One region of the Streptomyces sp. NBC_00286 genome, then DNA from elsewhere that is predicted to be linked to it. Evidence: riboswitches for the same ligand, from Rfam matches in the RefSeq annotation. Region 1 holds a riboswitch; the other holds the start of a gene.
What was found. Region 1 has a riboswitch for glycine ahead of gcvT (glycine cleavage system aminomethyltransferase GcvT). Riboswitches for the same ligand answer to the same signal wherever they lie in the genome.
Positions count from the first base shown of each region.

Region 2: linked by a shared signal. The riboswitch ahead of gcvP (aminomethyl-transferring glycine dehydrogenase) and the one ahead of gcvT (glycine cleavage system aminomethyltransferase GcvT) in region 1 are both predicted to bind glycine.

Region 1 is NZ_CP108054.1:2,989,492-2,992,892, forward strand. It holds gene OHT21_RS13360 (enhanced serine sensitivity protein SseB) at 1-177, opposite strand, end outside; gene OHT21_RS13365 (AAA family ATPase) at 449-1,141, opposite strand; glycine riboswitch at 1,350-1,464, shown strand; glycine riboswitch at 1,465-1,583, shown strand; gene gcvT (glycine cleavage system aminomethyltransferase GcvT) at 1,618-2,796, shown strand; gene gcvH (glycine cleavage system protein GcvH) at 2,948-3,337, shown strand; gene glyA (serine hydroxymethyltransferase) at 3,352-3,401, shown strand, end outside.
Region 2 is NZ_CP108054.1:8,699,807-8,703,207, reverse strand. It holds gene gcvP (aminomethyl-transferring glycine dehydrogenase) at 1-2,150, opposite strand, end outside; glycine riboswitch at 2,332-2,428, opposite strand; gene OHT21_RS39305 (PRC-barrel domain-containing protein) at 2,549-2,920, shown strand; gene OHT21_RS39300 (DNA polymerase IV) at 2,968-3,401, opposite strand, start outside.

The sequences.
Region 1 (3,401 bases):
CGGGCCCCCGCCGTTCGGCAGTGGCACCCAGAGGAAGCTCCGGCCGAGGACCTCCACGATCCGGGCCCCGGCCGACGGCCCCGCCGGGGCGCCCAGGGACGCGGCGAGCACCTCCTCCAACTCGTTGCCGGGCCAACCGACATGGGGATGAGGGTGCGCCTGTGCCGGGAAGTCCATCTGCCTCTACCACCTGCTCGAAAACCACTGCTGCACAGCAACCGCTGCGCCGGAAAACCCTAGCGCCCGCCTACGCGGACTTGCCGACGTCCGGTGCGGCCCCGCGCCCCTTCTGGTGCGGCCCCGCGCCCCTCAAGGAGGCCGCAGTCCCTCCTTGAGGGGCGCGGGGCTGTGACATTTGCGGCTCCGCCGCGATGGGGGTCCCCCCGCTCGAGCGAAGCCGAGAGTGGGGGAGCGATCAGCCACAACGCACCCGCAGCCTGGACCCGCCTCACCCAGCGGAGCGCCCGTCACCGAAGTCGATCCGCCGCAGCACATCCGCCGCCGACCGGTCGATGAGGACCGCCGAGCCGCAGCCCTCCGGCAGGTCGCCCTTCTCCACGGAGCGCAGCAGTCGGGCGACCGCGGCCCGGTGCCGGGCGAAGGCGTACCGGGAGACGCCGCGGCCCCGCTCGCGCTGGCCGTCGAGGGCCGTGTCCGGCGGGACGTCGAGCAGCAGCAGATGCAGCGTGCCGCCGCGGCGGCGGGCCTCGCGGGCAATCCAGTTGCGTACCCAGGCCTGGGTGCCGCAGTCGTGCACGACGACGCCCTCGCCGGAGCGCAGGGCACGGCGCAGGCCCGCGTAGTGCGCGGCCCGTACGAGGGGGCGGTAGACCGCGTACGGCAGAAAGCGGGACAGGCGGTGGTCCCAGCGGTCGCGGGTGTCCTGCGAGTCGATGCGCACGCCCGTCACGGCGCGGCGCATCAGAGTCGACTTGCCGCTGCCCGGCAGGCCCGTGACGACGACGAGATCAGCCGCGCCGAAGCGCAGGCCGTGCGGACTGTGTCCCGCACGCTCCCGTAGATCACGGACGACGGGCGCCGGGAACGGGCCGCACGCCTCCCTGGCCGGGGCAGCCGGGACAGCGGGCTGCTTGGGCAGTGCGACGGCGGCACCGGTCGCGTACGCAGTGGTCCTGTTCACGCTGTTCGTCCTCCCCATCGGGTCGGGAGACCCATCCCCGTCGAGTGTAAAGAGAAGGTAATGCGCGCAGCCTTCCGTTTTCGTTCTTGCCCTGCCACAGCCCCGTCACAGATCACTGTGAACGCCTGTGGGCCCGCTGTGAATGACCCCCCTGCCGTGCCGCACCGATGCGTGCGATGATGTGCGCGCCAACTGCATACCGGCCGTTTGAATCCGCGCGGGAGAGTTCCGGGTACGTGTACACGAAGGTGTACGGGTGTCCGGGCGCCGAAGGAGCAAGTCCCTCCCTTGAATCTCTCAGGCCCCGTTACCGCGCGGGCGAGGCACATCTGAAAAGCGGGTCGTCTCCTGGTAGTCAGGGCGGCGGCTCCACCCACGGTGCAAGCCACTGACCGTACAGGTCATGGCGAACCTCTCAGGTTCCGATGACAGATGGGGAGGAACGACCTCGCCGTCATGCCTTGGGAGCCCGTCCGATGAGCAGCACCACTCCACGCCACACAGCCCACCCGTCACCCACCACCGCCCTATCGGAAGGCGCTTCGCGCCACAGCCCAATTCAAGCCCTGCATCGCTCGCTCGGCGCCACGATGACCGACTTCGCCGGCTGGGACATGCCGCTGCGGTACGGCTCCGAGCGCGACGAGCACCTGGCCGTCCGTACGAAAGCGGGTCTCTTCGACCTCTCCCACATGGGCGAGATCACCGTCACCGGACCGGAGGCCGCCGCGCTGCTCGACTACGCGCTGGTCGGGAACCTCGGGAGCGTCAAGGTCGGCCGCGCCCGCTACACCATGATCTGCCGTGAGGACGGCGGCATCCTCGACGACCTGATCGTGTACCGGCTCGGGGAGACCGAGTACATGGTGGTGGCGAACGCCTCCAACTCCGAGGTGGTCCTTGACGCCCTGGCCGAGCGCGCCGCCGCTCGTGGGGGTTTCGACGCCGTCGTACGCGACGACCGTGACGCGTATGCCCTGCTCGCGATCCAGGGCCCCGAGTCCCCCGGCATCCTCAAGTCGCTCACCGACGCCGACCTGGACGGCCTGAAGTACTACGCGGGTCTGCCCGGCACGGTCGCCGGTGTCCCGGCGCTGATCGCGCGGACCGGCTACACCGGTGAGGACGGCTTCGAGTTGTTCGTCGCCCCGGCCGACGCGGAGAAGCTGTGGCAGGCGCTGACCGAGGCGGGTTCCTCGGCGGGCCTCATCCCCTGCGGCCTGTCCTGTCGGGACACGCTGCGTCTGGAGGCGGGCATGCCGCTGTACGGGCATGAGCTGTCGACCTCGCTCACCCCCTTCGACGCGGGGCTCGGGCGGGTCGTGAAGTTCGAGAAGGAGGGCGACTTCGTGGGGCGCGAGGCGCTCGCCGAGGCCGCCGAGCGCGCTCAGGAGAACCCGCCGCGCGTCCTGGTCGGCCTGGTCGCCGAGGGCCGCCGTGTCCCGCGCGCCGGGTACGCGGTCGTCGCCGACGGCAAGGTCGTCGGCGAGGTCACCTCCGGCGCGCCGTCGCCGACCCTCGGCAAGCCGATCGCGATGGCGTACGTCGACGCCGCGCACTCCGCGCCCGGCACGCCGGGTGTCGGCGTGGACATCCGGGGCAGTCACGAGCCGTACGAGGTCGTGGCGTTGCCGTTCTACAAGCGTCAGAAGTAGTCCCGCCGGCGGTTCGGCGGCGCGGCGACGTGGCGTACGTTCCCGTGTGCCGTCTCGTATCCGCGTGTCGTGTGTCGTGTCGTATCCGCGGTCTCGTCACGCACGACAACCCGTTCATCACCCTTCCCCCGCGTACAGGAGAATTCAGGCCATGAGCATTCCCCAGCAGCTGCGCTACAGCAAGGAGCACGAGTGGCTGTCGGTCGCCGAGGACGGCGTCTCGACGGTCGGCATCACCGAGTACGCGGCGAACGCGCTCGGCGACGTCGTGTACGTCCAGCTCCCCGAGGTCGGCGACACGGTGACCGCGGGCGAGACCTGCGGTGAGCTGGAGTCGACGAAGTCGGTCAGCGATCTGTACTCGCCCGTCACCGGTGAGGTCACCGAGATCAACCAGGACGTCGTGGACGACCCGGCGCTGGTGAACACGGCCCCGTTCGAGGGCGGTTGGCTGTTCAAGGTGCGTATCGCCGAGGAGCCGAAGGACCTGCTCTCCGCGGCCGAGTACACCGAATTCTCCGGCTCCGACTCCGCCTCCTGAAGGACTCCTGACTGATGTCGCTTCTGAACCAGCCCCTGCACGAACTCGACCCGGACGTCGCCGC
Region 2 (3,401 bases), 5.7 Mb from region 1:
CCGCCGTGCGGGATGCAGAACGTCTTGTGCAGGTTGAGGTGCGAGACATCACCGCCGAAACGGCCCGGCTTGGCGAGGCCCACCAGCGCGTTCAGGTTGGCGCCGTCCACGTACACCTGACCGCCCGCGTCGTGCACCTGCGCGCAGATGTCGGCGACGTGCTCCTCGAAGACGCCGTGCGTCGAGGGGTACGTGATCATCAGCACCGCCAGCTCGTCACGGTGCTGCTCGATCTTGGCGCGCAGGTCCTCGACGTCGATTTCGCCATCGTCGGCGGTGGCCACGACGACGACCTTCATGCCGGCCATGACGGCGCTCGCCGCGTTCGTGCCGTGCGCGGAGGACGGGATGAGGCAGACGGTGCGCTGCTCGTCGCCGTTCGCGCGGTGGTATCCGCGTACGGCGAGCAGGCCGGCCAGCTCGCCCTGCGAACCGGCGTTGGGCTGGAGCGACACCTTGTCGTATCCGGTGACCTCGGCGAGCTGCTCCTCCAGTTCACGGATGAGCGTGAGGTAGCCCTGCGCCTGCTCGGCGGGCGCGAAGGGGTGCAGCTGCCCGAACTCGGGCCAGGTGACCGGCTCCATCTCGGTGGTGCCGTTCAGCTTCATGGTGCAGGAGCCGAGCGGAATCATGCCGCGGTCGAGTGCGTAGTCACGGTCGGCGAGGCGCCGCAGATAGCGCAGCATCGCGGTCTCGGAGCGGTGCTGGTGGAACACCGGGTGCGTGAGGTAGTCGTCGGTGCGCAGCAGCGCGGCGGGCAGCGTGTCCGCGGCGGAGGCGTCCAGTGCCTCGATGTCGCCCTCGACGCCGAACGCGGTCCAGACGGCGCCCAGTTGGGTCCGCGTGGTGGTCTCGTCGCAGGCGATGGACAGCTGGTCGGCGTCGACGAGGCGCAGGTTGACCCCGCCCTCGCGCGCCGCCGCGACGATCTCGGCGGCCCTGCCCGGCACCCGGACGGTGAGCGTATCGAAGTACGCCTCGTGGACGACCTCGACTCCGCCCGCCTTCAGACCGGCGGCGAGGATCGTGGCGTACCGGTGGGTGCGCTGCGCGATCGACCTGAGGCCCTGGGGACCGTGGTAGACGGCGTACATCCCGGCCATCACGGCGAGCAGCACCTGAGCCGTGCAGATGTTGCTGGTCGCCTTCTGACGGCGGATGTGCTGCTCCCGCGTCTGCAGGGCCAGCCGATACGCGGTGTCGCCGTCCGCGTCCAGCGAGACACCGACGAGACGGCCCGGCAGGTTGCGGGCGAACTTCTCGCGCACCGCCATGTATCCGGCATGCGGTCCGCCGAAGCCCATCGGTACGCCGAAGCGCTGCGTCGTACCGACCGCGATGTCCGCGCCGAGCTCGCCCGGCGAGGTAAGCAGCGTCAACGCGAGCAGATCGGCGGCGACGGTCACGATCGCGCCCAGCTCGTGCGCCTGCTCGATGACGGGCTTGATGTCCCGTACGGCACCGGAGGCGCCCGGGTACTGGATGAGCGCGCCGGTCACACCGCGCTCGGCGACCTCGGCCGGAATGCCCTCGCTGAGATCCGCGACGACCACTTCGACGCCGATCGGCTCGGCGCGCGTCTCGATGACGGCGATGGTCTGCGGCAGCGCGTCGGCATCGACGAGGAAGACGCCGTTCTTGACCTTGCCCACGCGCCGTGACAGCGCCATGGCCTCGGCGGCGGCGGTGCCCTCGTCGAGCAGCGAGGCACCCGACGTCGGCAGGCCCGTGAGGTCGGACACCATGGTCTGGAAGTTCAGCAGCGCCTCAAGGCGGCCCTGCGAGATCTCCGGCTGGTACGGGGTGTACGCGGTGTACCAGGCCGGGTTCTCCATGACGTTGCGCAGGATCACCGGCGGCGGGAACGTGCCGTAGTAGCCGAGCCCGATCATCGAGTCGAGGACTTCGTTACGGTCCGCGAGGGAGCGCAGCTCGGCGAGGACCTCGGCCTCGGAACGCGCGGCCGGCAGCCCGAGCGCCTCGGCGTCCTTGATCACATCCGGCACCGCGGCGGCCGTCAGCTCCTCGAGCGAGCCGTACCCCACCTGCGCGAGCATCTTGGCCCGGGCCTCGGTGTCGGGCCCTATGTGGCGCTGCTCGAAGGGGATACCCCGTTCGAGCTCGGAAAGCGGAACGCGATGGGCGGTCATGTACGGAGGCCTCCTGGTCTGAAACGACCTTCGAGGGCACCACGGAGCGGGTGCCCGGACGGCCTCCCCCTCTGTCATCTCAACCTGAGAGCTTCACCGGCCCGCCGGCGTACGGCGTCCCGGCTTTCACCGTCGGTGAGAGCGGAAGCCGTCAAACACCCGCTCTGCTTTCCAGAGTGGCCTCGTCCGCGCGGTACGTGGGCCTGAGAGATTCCGGGGAGGATTTGCTCCTTCGGCGCCTCCGATGAAGCCTTGGAGGACTCTCCCGCACGGGGTCAGCGGCCGTTGACAGCGTACCAGCGGGCATCCCCCGAGTGGCCGCCCGCCGCAAAGTGCCCTTTCGTAGTGCGTATGGATGCGTACTCCTGACGGATGAGTTGCGACCAGCTGGAGGGCCCGTGCAGACCGACATCGATCCGCGCAACCTGATCGGCCGCAAGGCCTTCGACCGCGACGGCCACAAGATCGGCACCGTCGACGAGGTCTATCTCGACGACGCGACCGGTACGCCCGAGTGGGCGGCCATACGCACCGGCATGTTCGGCAGGGACGCCTTCGTGCCCCTGGAGCCCAGCGAACTGGTCGAGGGCGCCCTGCGGATTCCCTTCGACCGCGCCCTGATCAAGGACGCCCCCGACTTCGGCGTCGGCCGCCACCTCTCCCCCGAGCAGGAACTCCAGCTCTACCACCACTACGGCCTCGACGTGACGCCCCCGTCTCCCCCACCGGACCGCGACTTCGGCCACCTGGCAGGCTCGGACGAGTCCTGAAGCTCCGCCCCGCTGGAGGCCGGATGGCCGGTTCGAAGGCCGTGGGCTCAGTCCGCTGACGAGGCCTCCTTGGGTCTTCGTCGCACCAGCGGTAGCGGTTCCGCAGGCTCCAGCTCCGGATCATCGACCCGGAAGGTGCGTACGCGCCCGGGCTCGGAGTCGGGCGTCTCGAACCGCACCGTGACCCGCCCGATGCCACTGCCCTGCACCCACCCGTGCCCGAACTCCGCATGCCGTACGTCATGCCCCGCGGCCCACCGCCGCACGGCGGGCGCCTCCCGCTCCTCGGCCGATTCCTGCGTCTCGTCCTCCGCCGGATGCTCCGGCTCCCCCTCGTGTGCCCGTGCCTCCTCCTGTGCCTGAACCTGCGCGAAGAGATCCTCCTGCGTGTAATCGGCGAGCCCTGAGACCCCGACTCCCAGCAGCCGTACGCCTCCGGTGGTGTCCACGGACTCCAGCAACCGCGCGGCCGCCTCCCGCA